One region of the Acetobacter sp. P1H12_c genome, then DNA from elsewhere that is predicted to be linked to it. Evidence: predicted binding sites of a transcription regulator. Region 1 holds the regulator's gene; the other holds the start of a gene.

Region 1 (7,492 bases):
CCGCTTTCTCGGTATCAACGCCTTTGGGCGTTTTGCCGCCGGGGAGGGGTTTTTACAGGGTATTTCCCCGCGTGTGCTGGCACGGATGCAGGCGGGGCTGATACGGAATCCGGCTCAGGTGGTGATGGATTTTCGGACCCGATGTGGAGCCGGACCAGTTTCCTCTGAGATGGTGAGTCAAGAGGCCTTGCAGGAGGGGCTGACAGATTTGAGGACGCTGGATATGCGCCCCGTTCTGTCACGTCTGGCAGGGGTGCCGGGTGCGGTCAGTATTCTGGCCGGAGGGCAGGACCCGATTGTCAGCCCGGACATGACACGCGCCTCCTTGCCGCCAGACCTCCCGATCAGCTGGCAGGCAGAGGGAGGACATATGTTGCCACAGACGCACCCCGATATCTGCGCCGAGGTCATTCGGCGCATGACTCTACAGATGCTGGAAAATTCATGACTGACTGTTCTGCCCATTCCCGACAGACCCGTATTCAGCACAGTTTTGATGCTGCCGAAGGCTATGACGCGGCGGCGCTGCTGCAACGTGTGGCGGCTCGGCGGCTGTTTGACTTGTTACAGTCCCGGCTGGCCGGCAAAGCGCCACGCCGTATTCTGGAAGTGGGATGCGGCACTGGCTTTCTGACGCAGATGTTGCACGAAGCTTGGCCTGAGGCGGAACTGATTGCGACAGATATTGCCCCCAAGATGCTGGAACGTGCCCGCAACCGCGTCGGTAACCGTGTACAGTTTTGTGAGATGGATGCCGCGCGCCCTGATGTTGCGGGTTCGTTTGATCTGATTTGCGGCAATCTGGTCTTTCAGTGGCTGGCCGAACCCGCCGCTGTTCTGCAAACACTGGCCGAGCGCCTGACGCCCGGTGGCGTGATTGCGGTTTCAACCTTGCTGGATGGCACATTTGCGGAATGGCAGAATGCCTGCGCGGCAGAAGGGCTTGTGGCAGGCACGCCGGAGTACCCGGACGTCCGGACCGTGCAGGGCTGGCAGCCCCGCCTGTGTGCAGGGCGGTGGACAGCGGAGCGGTGTGTTCAGCCTTTTGAAAGCGGACTGGCGTTTGTCAGGCACCTGAAGGCAACCGGGGCGTCTGTCCCTCGAGAGGGTGTCGCGGCGTTCTCCCCGGCAGACCTGCGGCGGGTGATGGCACGGTTTGATGTGAGCGGCGCTCTGGCCACCTGGCATCTGGCGTATGGCTGTTTCCAAACACCCCGGAGAGCCGGGGTGTTTGTCACCGGAACAGATACCGGCGTGGGGAAAACGCTGACGTCTGCCTGCCTCGTGCAGGCATGGAACGCCCTGTACTGGAAGCCTCTGCAAAGCGGGCTGGCGGATGAAGAAGGGGATACTGCGACCGTTATAAAACTGAGTGGTTGTCTGCCGGAGGACTGTATTCCTCCCGCCGGAGCCTATCAGGCGTCTCTCTCCCCCCTTGCCGCAGCACAGGCAGAAGGAGCGGAAATTGACCCGGCCCTTCTGGCTTTGCCGTTGCAGAACCCCGAACGCCCGATGGTGGTGGAAGGGGCGGGCGGCCTGATGGTCCCTGCCACGGATACGTTGATGATGCTTGATCTGGCGGAACGCTGGGGGCTGCCGGTGGTGCTGGTTGCCCGCAGCGGGCTGGGTACACTCAACCATACGTTGCTGAGTCTGGAGGCCATGCGGGCCAGAGGTCTGGCTGTTGCCGGAGTGGTGCTGAGCGGGCCACTCAACCCTGAGAATCGGAAAACGATTGAGGGAAAAGGAAAGGTGCGGATTTTGGCCGAACTGCCGCAGCAGGAGGCTGTTACACCGGAGGCTGTGCGCACGCTGAGCGGGCTCATTCCCTCATGGGATGCCGTCTGTGGAGGCAGGGAGAGTGTGTGAGTGAGAAGGGGGCGTGATATCGAAATCACGCCCCCTTCTCAGGTCTGGTCTCAATCCCCGCGCCTAAGGCGCGTTGCTTGGTGAGGTGGTCGCACAAGCGGGGCTTTAGTGATACTGGCGGATCAGACCGGCCAGACGCCCCTGAATATGCAGACGCTCCGCCGGGACAATCCGCGTTTCATAGCGCGGGTTGGCGGGTTCAAGCGCGATTGTGTTGCCTTTACGGCGCAGGCGCTTGAGCGTGACTTCACTATTATCAATCAGCGCCACGACAATCTGCCCGTTCTCGGCATCTTCCGTACGACGGATGATAACGTGGTCGCCGTCCATAATTCCGGCCTCAATCATGGAATCACCAGTGACTTCCAGAGCGTAGTAATCGCCCGAGCCGACCATATCTTTGGGGATATCCAGAAAGGTGTCGGTCTCGGCCATTGCCTCAATGGGCAGACCGGCGGCAATGCGACCATAAAGCGGGATTTTCAGTGCCGCTGTCTGCGGACGGGAGAAATCACCGCGCACGACGTTGGCGGGGAGGGTCTCGGACGCAGGCATGATTTCCGGCAGGTGGATGACTTCCAGCGCACGGGCCCGGTGATGATGGCGTCGCAGAAAACCGCGCTCCTCCAGCCCGGAAATCAGGCGGTGGATACCGGATTTGGAGCGCAGGCCCATGGCCTCTTTCATCTCATCAAAAGAAGGAGAAAAACCCGTCTGCTTGAGGTGGGAATCAATAAAAAGAAGCAGTTTGTGCTGTTTGCGCGTCAGCATTGCGGCACCCCGGAGCAGATGATCGTTTTTGTATTTATAAGACTTTGTTCTATATAAGTTCTCTTTTTGGGTCAAGGGGTTATTCGGTCATATCAAAAGCGCTTCTGTATTTTTTGCGGGGCCTGTAAAGTTGTGAAACAGAAGGGTCCGTTGCGGGCCTGTTGCTTTGCAGTATGGCGATTTAAGCGGGTGGCGGTTGCTATTGGCCACAGGACCCGGAGCCGTTCTTTCAGCCGGTAGCATAGTAATTTTGAACAGGTTTTGTGTTTAGAAAAATTATCACAGTTCCGGCAGCGTTCTGCGCCTGCCTGACCCTGAATGTGGCTCCGGCGGGAGCGCAGGATGCACAGTCTGGCGAGGATGCGTTCAGTTTTAAAGACCGTCTGACGCAGGACTGGGGCGGTGTGCGCCGTACTCTCGCTGAGCATGGTGTGGATTTTCAGCTCACGGACCAGAACGAATTCTGGGCTATTCCGGTTGGCGGAAGCCAGCCTTCCAATAATTATATCGGGGTGACGACGGGCCAGCTCTCGCTGGACCTAGGCCGTCTGACGCATCTGCCGCTCGGCACTCTCGGGATCAGTGGCGTGGATATTCGCGGGCATCCCTTCAGTAATCAGCCGCTTTATGTGTTCAATCAGGTCTCGGGGATTGAGGCGGATATCAATCTCCGGCTTTATGAGGTCTGGTATGGTCAGACCTTTGACCATGACAAGCTGGACCTGCGGGTTGGCAAGCTGGACCTCAGCCATGATTTTATGGGGAGTGACGGTGCTCAGCAGTTTATGAACGCCTCATTTTCCTGGCCTATGGTGCCGGATAATAACCTGTATGATCAGGGGCCTGCCGCACCGCTGGGGACGCCTGCTCTCCGGCTCAAATATGCCCTGTCCCATGACTGGACGGTTCTGGCGGCGGTTGCGGATGATAACCCCATCGGGGCCAGTTTCCTGAATGAGGCAGATCCGTGGAACCAGAATCAGGACCCGAGTGGCACGCGGTTCCATTTTGGCACCGGCGTGCTGATGTTTCTGGAAGCGCAGTATCACACAAAGCTCTGGGGGCGGGACGGCACCTATAAGCTGGGCGGCTATGGGGATACGGGCCGCTTTCCGGATCAGGCCGACTCTTCTGTGCGGCATAAAGGCAACTGGACGTTGTATGCCGTGGCGGATCAGGAGCTTGCCAGCCTGTCTGGCGCGCAGACGCTCGCGGGCTTTGTGCGGGCGACATGGGCTCCCCCAGCAAACCGCAACCAGATTGCCAATGCGGTGGATGCGGGGCTTGTGCTTAACGCGCCCTTCCAGCGCGCGGATGATGTGCTGGCTCTTGGCTTTGGTTATGGCGAGGCCAGTCCTGTACTGCGCCGTGCAGAGCGGCGCGCAGGGACGCTGGCCCAGCATGCGGAATACCATCTGGAACTGACGTACCAGTTTCAGGCTACACGCTGGCTGCTGATCCAGCCTGATTTGCAGGGGATGCTCTCACCCAGCGGCGGGGTTCTGGATACCGCAGGCCGCCGGGTGAAAGATGAAGCGATTTTTGGGCTGCACTCCAGCGTGTCGTTCTGAAAGGCCTCAGGGCAGGCGCAGAATTCGGCAGGGTGTTCCGGCTTTATCCGCAGGGGCAAACGGGGCGCGGATCAGAAGAGCCTGACTTTGGGCAAAAATATTGAGCTGAGCCGAATCCTGTGAACTGAACGGAGTGGCAAGAGGAAGCTGCCCGTCGGCCTGCGGAGTCAGGCGGCATCGCACAAAATCCTGCCGCTGATCATTTTCCCCGATATCCGCCCCCAGCAGGGCGGGTTCTGTTTCCATTTCCTCCGGAACAGGCTGCCCCAGCAGCTTGCGCAGGGCCGGGGCAATAAACACCAGACTGCATACAAGTGCTGCCACCGGATTACCCGGCAGGCCAATAACGGGGGTGTGGCCAAGCTGGCCGAACATCAGCGGCCTGCCGGGACGCATGGCAATTTTCCAGAAATTCAGATCCAGCCCGTGCGCTTCCAGCGTGCTGCGCACGATATCGTACGTGCCGACACTGGCCCCGCCGATGGTCACCAGAAGGTCCAGCGAATGGGCCTGTCCGATCGCTGCGGAGAGAGAGGCTGCGTTATCCCGCGCGATGGGGAGCAGAAATGCATCCGCCCCCAGAGACTTCAGCAGTGCGACAATCATGAACGCGCCGGAATTGACGATGGAGTCTGGAGAGGCCGGGTCTCCGGGGAGAATAATTTCATCCCCTGTGGCCAGAACGCCTATACGCGGGCGGCGGGATACGGGGAGCCAGATATGGCCGCCTGCGGCTGCCAGCCCGATATCCCGCGGGCCAATGCACTGACCGGCGGGAACCAGAATGTCGCCTTTACGGAAGTCCTGCCCCTCGGTGCGGATAAATTGTCCTTTGCGCCCCGCGCTGAGCAGGGTTGCGTTATCCCCCTCGCGCCGCACGTTTTCCTGAATCATGACCATGTCAGCTCCGGCGGGGATCTGGCTGCCGGTAAACAGGCGCAGACAGGTGCCTTTTTCCACAGTCAGGCTCGACGGATGGCCCGCAGGGGCTTCACCGATAATGCGCAGCGATGCGCCCTCCTGCGCGTCTTCCGCCCGCAGGGCATAGCCATCCATGGAGGAGATGGAGACGGGGGGATTGGAGAGGCGGGCCGTCAGAGGGGATGCCAGCACACGACCGCAGCCATCGGCGAGAGAGACGGTTTCCAGACCACAGGCAGAGAATTTTTCAAGGATTCGGGCGCGTGCAACAGCCACATCCAGCATGTTTTTTTACTCCTTTCGGCTATTCCCACGCCTGAATGATGCAAGAATGCTTGACGTTTGGCTCTTGTATGCGCATTTTGCCGGCACTTGAACACCACCCGACCACGTTTCTGGCGTGGTGCCGGGTTTAACGATGCTCTGCTGAGGAAGCTATGGCCAAGACCAATGTTATCAAAATCCGTCTCGTTTCCACGGCGGACACCGGTTACTTCTACGTCACCAAAAAGAACGCCCGTGCGCACACCGGTAAGATGGAACTGAAGAAGTACGATCCCGTTGCGCGCAAGCACGTCGTCTTCCGTGAAGCGAAAATCAAATAATCTCTCCCTTCCGGGTAAGAGATTTAAAAAGGCGGTTCCCTCTGGGGCCGCTTTTTTTATGCCTGCTTGCTCGCTGCGCTGTGGGCACGGGCAAAGAAAAACCCCGCCAGACGAGGGTCTGCGGGGTTCTGGCTGTTCGTGAGACTGGTGCTTAGTAAAGCGGGTCATGCCGGTCATACGGCACAACGATATCGTTCTTATCGGCCAGATTGAGCATGGCGCGGGCGCGTTCATCCAGCGTGTCATTATCCAGAGACTGTTCCCGCAGGCCATTCACGCGCCGCTTCCAGGCAATCTGTTCGGCTGAGGCATCCTGCTGGGCCTGTTTTGCCTGATCCAGCAGGAGAAGCTGCTGCTGATAGGCTTTCATCCCGTGGTCACCCTGCGTGGCGTTCCAGCCAAAATAAACCGCAATACCCAGAAAAACGGTGGGGGGAACAATGGCGCGCACAGCACGTCTGATAAAGCGGCCTATCTTCACGGTTTTAGCGTCCCTCTGCCCCGGAAAGTGTCATTCTGGTCATATCTTTATTTCTAAACCATGAAGTTCTGGACAGGAAGCTCTCTCTGCTAACGCAGACATAAAAAAAGCCGCGCTCCGGAGAGCACGGCTTTTCAACGGGTTCGATCCTTAAAAAAGGTGCCTTACTCAGGCTTTCAGGATGGAGCGGCCAGCATACTGTGCTGCGGTCGCCAGTTCCTGCTCAATCCGGATAAGCTGGTTGTATTTTGCGGTTCTGTCAGACCGGGAGAGCGAGCCGGTTTTGATCTGACCGCAATTGGTCGCAACGGCCAGATCCGCGATGATGGAATCCTCCGTCTCACCGGAGCGATGGCTCATAACGGCTGTGTAGCCTGCTTTATGGGCGACCTCGATCGCTTCCAGCGTTTCCGTCAGCGTGCCGATCTGGTTGACCTTCACCAGAATGGAGTTGCCGACACCAGCCTTGATGCCACGACGCAGGCGCTCAGGGTTGGTCACGAACAGATCATCCCCAACGAGCTGCACTTTTTTGCCAAGTGTTTCCGTCAGGAGAGCCCAGCCCTCCCAGTCGTCTTCCGCCAGACCGTCCTCAATGGAGGCAATGGGGTAACGGCGGGTCAGATCAGCCAGCCAGCTGACCATCTCGCCGGAATCGAAGGTCTTGCCTTCACCCTTCATGATGTATTTGCCATCACGGAAGAATTCGGTGGAGGCGCAGTCCAGCGCAAATGTCACATCTTCACCCGGGCGGTAGCCTGCGGCTTCCACTGCGCGGGTAATAAAGCCCAGAGCTTCATCAGCCGATTTCAGGGCCGGGGCAAATCCGCCTTCATCCCCGACATTGGTGTTATGGCCCGCAGCCTGAAGCGCCTTTTTCAGATGCGTGAAAATTTCCGCACCCCAGCGAATGGCATCGGATTCCGTCGGCGCGCCGACCGGCTGGATCATGAATTCCTGAATATCAATGGGGTTATCGGCATGTTCGCCACCATTGACGATGTTCATCATCGGGACGGGCAGGGTGTGGGCAAAGACACCGCCAACATAGCGATAAAGCGGGATTTCAAGCTCAGCCGCCGTGGCTTTGGCAACGGCCAGAGAAACGCCGAGAATCGCGTTGGCACCCATGCGGCTCTTGTTGGGGGTGCCGTCCAGATCAATCATCGCGTTGTCGATATCAATCTGATCCGAAGATTCGGCGCCCTGAAGAGTCGGCAGAATTTCGTTTTCAATATTTTCAATGGCCTGAAGAACGCCCTTGCCGCCAAAGC
Region 2 (7,492 bases), on a different contig from region 1:
GGACGGCCAGCGGCCACGCGACGGACAAGGCGGTTATTCTCGGCCTGTGCGGGGAACATCCGGAAACCGTCAGGCCGGACCAGACGGACGCTATGGTTGCGCATGTGCGGGCGCAGGGGTGCCTTCCGGCGCGGGGCGGCCTGCCGCCGGTGCGGTTTGCGCCGGAGACGGATATTGTTCTGGATAAGGAAACCCACCCCCCCAAACACCCCAACACGCTCCAGTTTGAGGCGTTTGATCAGACCGGCACCCTGCTGCGCACCGCGCGCTTCTGCTCCGTAGGGGGCGGGTTTATTGTGTCAGAAGAGGCTGCGGACAGTAGTTCCTATGCTCTGCCGGATGTACCGCATGATGTTCGTTCTGGTGCGGACCTGCTGGCGCTCACGCAAAAAACCGGCCTGAGCATTGCGCAGATTGTGCTGGAGAATGAAAGCGCCCTGCGTCCCGCGGCCGAGGTTGTGGCGCATCTGGACCATATTGCCTCTGTCATGATGCACTGCATTGAACGCGGCGTGGCGCAGGCCGGTATCCTGCCCGGCAAGCTGCGGGTGCAGCGGCGGGCGCATGCGTTATATGAACGGCTGAAGGATAAGGACCGGCGCAACAGCAACCTGCCGCATGAAATTATGGACTGGGTGAGCCTGTTTGCCATTGCTGTGAATGAGGAAAATGCTGCCGGAGGGCGCGTTGTTACCGCCCCGACCAATGGCGCGGCGGGCGTGGTGCCAGCGGTGCTGCGCTATTATCGGGATTACTGCCCGGGGGCCACGGTGGAGGGGATGCGGGATTTCCTGCTGACAGCCTCCGCCATGGGCAGCCTGTTCAAACTGAATGCCTCTATTTCCGGCGCGGAAGTCGGGTGTCAGGGCGAGGTCGGGGTTGCGTCCTCCATGGCGGCGGCGGGGCTGGCTGCTGTGCTGGGTGCTACCCCTGCACAAGTGGAAAATGCAGCGGAAATTGCCATGGAACATCATCTGGGCATGACGTGTGACCCGGTGGGCGGGCTGGTGCAGATCCCGTGCATTGAGCGCAATGCGTTTGGGGCCATCAAGGCGATTAACGCGGCGTCTCTCGCGCTGTGCGGGGATGGAGAACATCGCGTCTCGCTCGATCAGGTGGTGCAGACCATGGCCGAGACCGGACGGGATATGAACCACCGTTACAAGGAAACCTCACTCGGAGGGCTTGCGATGAACTTCCCGGAATGCTGATGCCCGGCGCTCCTGCAGGCGGTGGTGGAAGGCCGGGGCCGGGCGGGGTTGCTGTGCGGCCATGGCCGCAACGCGGGCCGGGGCGTTGGCCAGCATTTGCGGAATAAGCTGGGTTTCTGGCAGGTTTTTCCAGTATTTACGCGGCATTTCAGACAGCATGGCTTTGGTCTTGATACGCGCCGGGTTGAAGGTGGAAACGTAATAGGTCTGCCAGAGCTGGTCGATATCATCCGACAGTCTGGGTTTGGCGCAGGGCGTGGGGCTGAAGGCGCAGGTCTCCCCATTCCATGCCAGTGAGCCTTTGGGCGTGAGGATCACCCAGTCCATATCCACAAACCGTTTTGAAAAAAACGGTGCCACACTGGGCAGAACGTAATGGTCCGGTTCAAACCACGCATAAAAGGAGCGGCGGCCTGCCTGTGCCGCGCCATGTTCACGGAAGCGGACGTAGGCGGTCATTTTATGCGTATCTTCCCGCACCTGTTTGTGCATGTACAGGGCGCGGGCAATGTCCGGGTCTGTCGCGATGCTGGCCAGAGCCGGTTCTGTCTGCGCGCGCCAGAGGATGCGATAGGCCAGAGCAAAGCGTGTCTGGTCCGCATGGCGCAGAATGGAGCGCAGCAGGGCGAGGCAGTTGCTCCGCAAAACCGGAGGCTGTGCGCCCGCTTTTGGGGTTGGGGCGACTAAAGGCGTATCAAACAGCGTCGTTTCGGCCGAGGCGCAGCGCCATTCAATTTCTTCCGGCGCGCGGTCTGCCAGAAAGCACTGGCGAGCCAGAGGCCGCCATGCGGAAAAGGATGTGTGATCATCCAGAATAAAACCGTAGGCCATGAGCAGAAACCACGTGTTCAGAAAAGGGCAAGTTGCTGGGGTTGCGGCACAAAAAGCTGGCGGAGATTCTGCTGGTCCGCCAGCCTGCCGGGGGACCAGCCGGTGGTGTAGAGAAACGGTTTGATCTTGCGGATGGAGACTTTCAGCTTTGCAAGGTCTTCCAGCCGCAGGTGCCTGTGGCGGCGTGCGGCAACAATGGCCTGCACGGAGCGCACCCCAAGCCCCGGCACCCGTAACAGCATTTCCTTGGGGGCGCGGTTGAGGTCTATGGGGAACAAAGCGCGGTTTGCCAGAGCCCAGGCCAGTTTGGGGTCCAGTTCAAGGTCCAGCATGCCATCCGTGCGGGCGGCGGTAATTTCAGAAAACTGAAAGCCATAGAAACGGAAAAGCCAGTCCGCCTGATACAGCCGGTGCTCCCGCAGCAGCGGTGGCGGCCGGATGGGCAGAATGGCGGAGGCATCGGGAATGGGGCTGAAGGCGGAGTAATAGACGCGCCGCAGCTTATAGCCTGTGTAAAGCGAGGAACTGCTGGACAGGATATCGCGGTCGGTGGCCTGATCAGCCCCGACAATCATCTGTGTGCTCTGGCCGCCGGGGGCAAAACGCGGGGCTTTCCGGCCGGTGAGGGTGCGGTCTTTTGCTGCATCAATATGCGTGCGCATCTCCCCCATGGACTGGCGGATTTCCGAGGCATGTTTTTGCGGGGCGTAGTCCGCCAGCCCGCGTTCCGTCGGCATTTCCACGTTGATGGAAAGCCTGTCCGCATACAGCCCGGCTTCCGCCAGCAGGGCGGGGGAGGCGTTGGGAATGGTCTTGAGGTGAATATAGCCCCGGAATTTGTGCGTCTGCCGCAACTCCCGCGCGACGCGCACCATCTGGCTCATGGTGTCATCGGATGAGCGGATGATGCCGGAGGAGAGGAACAGGCCCTCGATATAGTTCCGGCGATAGAACTCCAGCGTCAGCCAGATCACTTCATCCGGCGTAAAACGCGCGCGCGGCACGTTGGAGGACGAACGGTTGATGCAGTACGCGCAGTCATAAATACAGAAATTGGTCAGCAGGATTTTCAGCAGGGAAATACAGCGGCCATCCGGGGTAAAGGCATGGCAGATACCGTTGCTGACGGACCCGAGCCCTTTGCTGGCGGCGGAGTCGCGCTTGCCCGCGCCGCTGGAGGAGCAGGACGCATCATATTTGGCGGCATCGGAGAGCAGCGCCAGACGGTCGGACAAGCTTTGCTTCATAATGTTCATGATATGTTCTTGTCTGGCGCATTGCAAGAGATCTCTCCTGTTCTGCCCGACTTTCCCCGCCTGCGCGGCGGAAAGCTGCGGAAACGGCTCTTGTTTTAACCTGAAACAGAAATTCACATATGCGTGCGATGAATGATTTTGAGAAGCATGTCCGCAACGGTGGGGGTATGGAGGCGTTGGGAACAGACTTTCCTCGGTCAGTGACAACCAAGAAAAAATAAAGGATCTGGTCCATGCAGATTTCCACAGAGACCCTGCTTCGGTCCTACCGCGCCATGCGCACTATCCGGGTGTTTGAAGAACGCCTGCATCGTGAATTTGCTACCGGAGAAATACCGGGTTTTGTGCATCTCTATTGCGGCGAGGAAGCCTCCGCCGTGGGAGTGTGCGCAAACCTGACGGAGCAGGATACCATTGCCAGCACCCATCGCGGCCACGGGCATTGTATTGCCAAAGGTGTTGATGTGGGCGGCATGATGGCTGAAATTTATGGCCGCAAATCCGGCGTGTGCCGGGGGAAGGGCGGCTCCATGCATATTGCCGATCTTTCCAAGGGCATGCTGGGGGCCAACGGCATTGTGGGCGGTGGCCCGCCGCTGATCTGCGGGGCGGCTCTTTCCCACAAGGTTTTAAAAGATAACGGCGTGGCCGTAGCCTTTTACGGGGATGGCGCCTCGAATGAAGGCACGACGCTGGAAAGCCTCAATCTGGCGACGGTCTGGCAACTGCCTGCGGTGTTTGTGGTGGAAGATAACGGCTATGGCGAGGCCACCGGCGCGTCCTACGCCTGTGCGGGCAACCAGAAGGACCGCGCTGCCGGGTTTGGCATGCCGTATATGGAATGTAATGGCTCGGACTTCTTTGCGGTGCATGATGCCGCGCGCGATGCCATTGACCACGCCCGCTCCGGCAAGGGGCCGGTGATGCTCCATGTGCATCTGGAACGCTGGTACGGGCATTTTGAAGGCGATTCCATGAGCTATCGCGCCTCGAACGAAGTGGCCGATGCCAAGAAAAACCGTGACTGCCTTGAGAGTTTCCGCAAACGCGTTGAGCAGGACAAACTGCTTGAGCTGAGCGCGCTGGATGAGATTGACGCCGCCGTGGCGGATGAGGTGGAAAGCGCCGTTCAGGCCGCCAAGCAGGCTCCCTGGCCGGAAGAGGCGGACCTCATGGCCGATGTCTACGTCAAGATCTGACGCATTTCAGATGACGCCACACGCACTGCCGTGTGAGCAACCAGCCCGGAAGGGAAGAGACCTATGAGCAAGAAAAGCTTTCGTCAGGCGATTAATGAAGCGCTGCGTCAGGAAATGCGCCGCGACCCCACTGTTGTGCTGATGGGGGAGGACGTTGCCGGTGGGCAGGGTGGTTCTTCCGGCGTGAAGGACGCATGGGGCGGGGTGCTTGGTGTGACCAAGGGCCTGCTGACCGAATTTGGGGAAAGCCGTGTGCTGGACACCCCAATTTCTGAAGCCTCCTATATTGGGGCCGCGGCCGGTGCGGCGGCCACGGGTCTGCGCCCGGTGGCGGAACTGATGTTTGTGGATTTTGTTGGCTGCTGTCTTGATCAGATCATGAATCAGGCCGCAAAATTCCGCTATATGTTTGGCGGCAAGGCCCGCACCCCACTGGTGATCCGCGCGATGTATGGCGCAGGCTTTAATGCGGCGGCCCAGCATAGTCAGGCGCTTTATCCGCTCTTTACGCATATTCCGGGGCTGAAGGTGGTTGTGCCGTCTTCCCCATACGAGGCGAAGGGTCTGCTGATTGAGGCCATCCGTGATGATGATCCTGTGATCTTCCTTGAAAACAAAGTCATGTATGACGATGAGGAAGAGGTTCCGGACGAGGCCTACACCATCCCGTTTGGGGAAGCGAACCTGACGCGCGAGGGGAATGATGTGACCATTGTAGCTATTGGCCGCATGGTGGGCATGGCGAACGAGGCTGCGGACCGGCTGGCAAAACAGGGTATTTCCTGTACCGTGCTGGACCCGCGCACCACCTTCCCGCTGGATGAGCAGACCATTCTGGAATGTGTGGAAGATACGGGCCGCCTTGTGATTGTGGATGAATCCAGCCCGCGCTGTAACATGGCGTGTGATATTTCCGCCCTTGTGGCCGAGCAGGCGTTCGGCGCGCTGAAGGCCCCGATCCGCCGCGTTGTGCCGCCGCATACGCCCGTGCCGTTTTCCACCCCGCTGGAAAAACTCTACATGCCGAACGCGGACAAGATCGAGGCTGCGGTCAAATCCATCATGATGCAGAAAACGCCTGAGGTTGCCTGAACAATGACACATGCACTGACAGCCCTGACCATGCCCAAATTCGGTCTGGCCATGACCGAGGGTAAGCTCGCCTCCTGGACCGTTTCCGTCGGTGATACGGTGCGGGAAGGGGATGAAGTGGCGGATATTGAAACCAGCAAGATCACCAGCGGGTATGAAAGTCCGGCCTCCGGTGTCCTGCGCAGGCAGGTGGCGCAGGCGGGGGAAACCCTGCCGGTTGGTGCGCTGCTGGGTGTTGTGGCGGACGCAGAGGCGTCCGACGCCGAGATTGAGGCGTTCATTGCCAGCTTCAAAGCCGATACGGAAGAAGAGGGCGGTGAGGATGCGGACGCTGCAAGTGCGGAACCGCGTCTGGTCACGGCGGGGGAGTACACCCTGAACGTGCGGGATGCCGGGCGGCGTGACGGTGTGCCGCTCCTGCTGATCCACGGTTTTGGCGGTGATCTGACCAACTGGATGCTGAATCAGGATGTTCTGGCCCGGCATCATCGGGTTATTACGTTTGACCTGCCGGGGCACGGCGCATCCTCCAAGGATGTGGGGGATGGATCCGTTACCATTCTGGCTGAAGCTGTCTCTGAATTGCTGAAGGCGCTGAATGTCCCGCGTGCGCATATCATGGGCCATTCACTGGGTGGCGGAATTGCTCTGGCGCTGCTGCGGGATTATCCGGATACGGTGGCCTCTCTGACACTGATTGCCCCTGCCGGACTGGGGCGCGAGGTGAATGCGCAGGGTCTGCACGATATGGTGGAGGCCGACCGTACGCGGGATATGCAAAATGCCTTGCAGGCTCTTGTGTATGACAAATCCCTCGTGGGCCGGAAAATGGCGGATAACGTGCTGAAGGTCCGGCGTCTGGACGGCGCGCGTGACGCCCTGCGGGCGATTGAGGCCGCCTGCTTTGGCAACGGCCAGCAGTCGTTTGATCTGCGGCCGGTGCTTGATGCGGCCCGTATTCCGGTCACGCTCTTCTGGGGCGAAGAGGATGAAATCCTGCCCGCAGCCGGCGCAAAAAATACACCTGATTTTGTTGTAAAGCACCTCCTGCCACAGGTTGGGCATATGCCGCAGCTTGAAAAAACGGCGGAACTGAACCGGCTTGTTGAGGCGTTTTTAGAAAAATCTCAGGTTGCGGCTTGACCTCTTAAAATACTGACATGGGCGGCATCATGCGGGAGCATGGTGCCGTACTGGTCTGAATAGTGGGAGGCGAAGGCTTCCCGCTCCAGCCGTTCACAATAATCCAGATAGCGGATTAACGCACGCTGGCCGCGCAGCGTGTTGCCGTAGGTGCGTTTGTAATGCTTCCACAGCATCAGCACGTTGACGGACCATGCATCATACGCATGCTCCGCCACCCGCTGCCGCACCAGCGGCGGGAGCTGGTCAAACGCCTGCCAGTCATCCCCGGTGTAGCGCCGCCACATCGCGTCGCGCAGGGTGCGTTCATTGGAAAAATCAGCCTCAGGCATAGGCGTCTTCCTCCTCTTGCTGGCGATGCCGCCAGACGGGGAATGGGTCAGCGAGGCCAGCATAGGCTGCGGGCCGGAAACGCTCCTTGTCCTGCGGGGCAAGGCAGGCGTCCAGCGCGGCGCGGAGGGCGGGTTCGTCCATATCCGCTGTGCCGATAAAAACGATTTCCTGCCTGCGGTCTCCGTAAACAGGGTCCCACCTGTTCACCAGCATGTCTTTCCAGTCTTCATCCTCCGGCCAGTGCTCGGGAGGGATCACGCACCACCATAGGCCCATCGCCTGTGTGCGGACCAGCGCACCCGCCTGCCCGAGTTCCCCTACCCATTCCGGCCGGGTGGCAAGCCAGAAATGCCCTTTGGCGCGCACCACACCGGGCCATGAGGCGTCAATAAAAGCCTTGAATTTTTCAGGAATAAACGGACGGCGG

The links. The regulator LexA, encoded in region 1, represses DNA repair genes until DNA is damaged. The targets are predictions, from matches to a motif close to TGTTCTANNTANGTTC.
Region 2: a site for LexA is predicted at 3,292-3,307, ahead of KP699_RS10025 (putative DNA modification/repair radical SAM protein). Genes of this name have one in related genera too.

The regions. Positions count from the first base shown of each region.
Region 1 covers NZ_JACRVR010000002.1:180,227-187,718, reverse strand. The annotation lists gene KP699_RS03545 (alpha/beta fold hydrolase) at 1-448, shown strand, start outside; gene bioD (dethiobiotin synthase) at 445-1,869, shown strand; gene lexA (transcriptional repressor LexA) at 1,975-2,640, opposite strand; gene KP699_RS03530 (carbohydrate porin) at 2,904-4,211, shown strand; gene glp (gephyrin-like molybdotransferase Glp) at 4,218-5,417, opposite strand; gene rpmG (50S ribosomal protein L33) at 5,570-5,737, shown strand; gene KP699_RS03515 (septum formation initiator family protein) at 5,889-6,218, opposite strand; gene eno (phosphopyruvate hydratase) at 6,387-7,492, opposite strand, start outside.
Region 2 covers NZ_JACRVR010000017.1:35,939-43,430, reverse strand. The annotation lists gene KP699_RS10035 (L-serine ammonia-lyase) at 1-1,211, shown strand, start outside; gene KP699_RS10030 (TIGR03915 family putative DNA repair protein) at 1,173-2,042, opposite strand; gene KP699_RS10025 (putative DNA modification/repair radical SAM protein) at 2,060-3,289, opposite strand; gene KP699_RS10020 (thiamine pyrophosphate-dependent dehydrogenase E1 component subunit alpha) at 3,532-4,497, shown strand; gene KP699_RS10015 (alpha-ketoacid dehydrogenase subunit beta) at 4,561-5,589, shown strand; gene KP699_RS10010 (acetoin dehydrogenase dihydrolipoyllysine-residue acetyltransferase subunit) at 5,593-6,732, shown strand; gene KP699_RS10005 (DUF6525 family protein) at 6,717-7,064, opposite strand; gene zigA (zinc metallochaperone GTPase ZigA) at 7,057-7,492, opposite strand, start outside.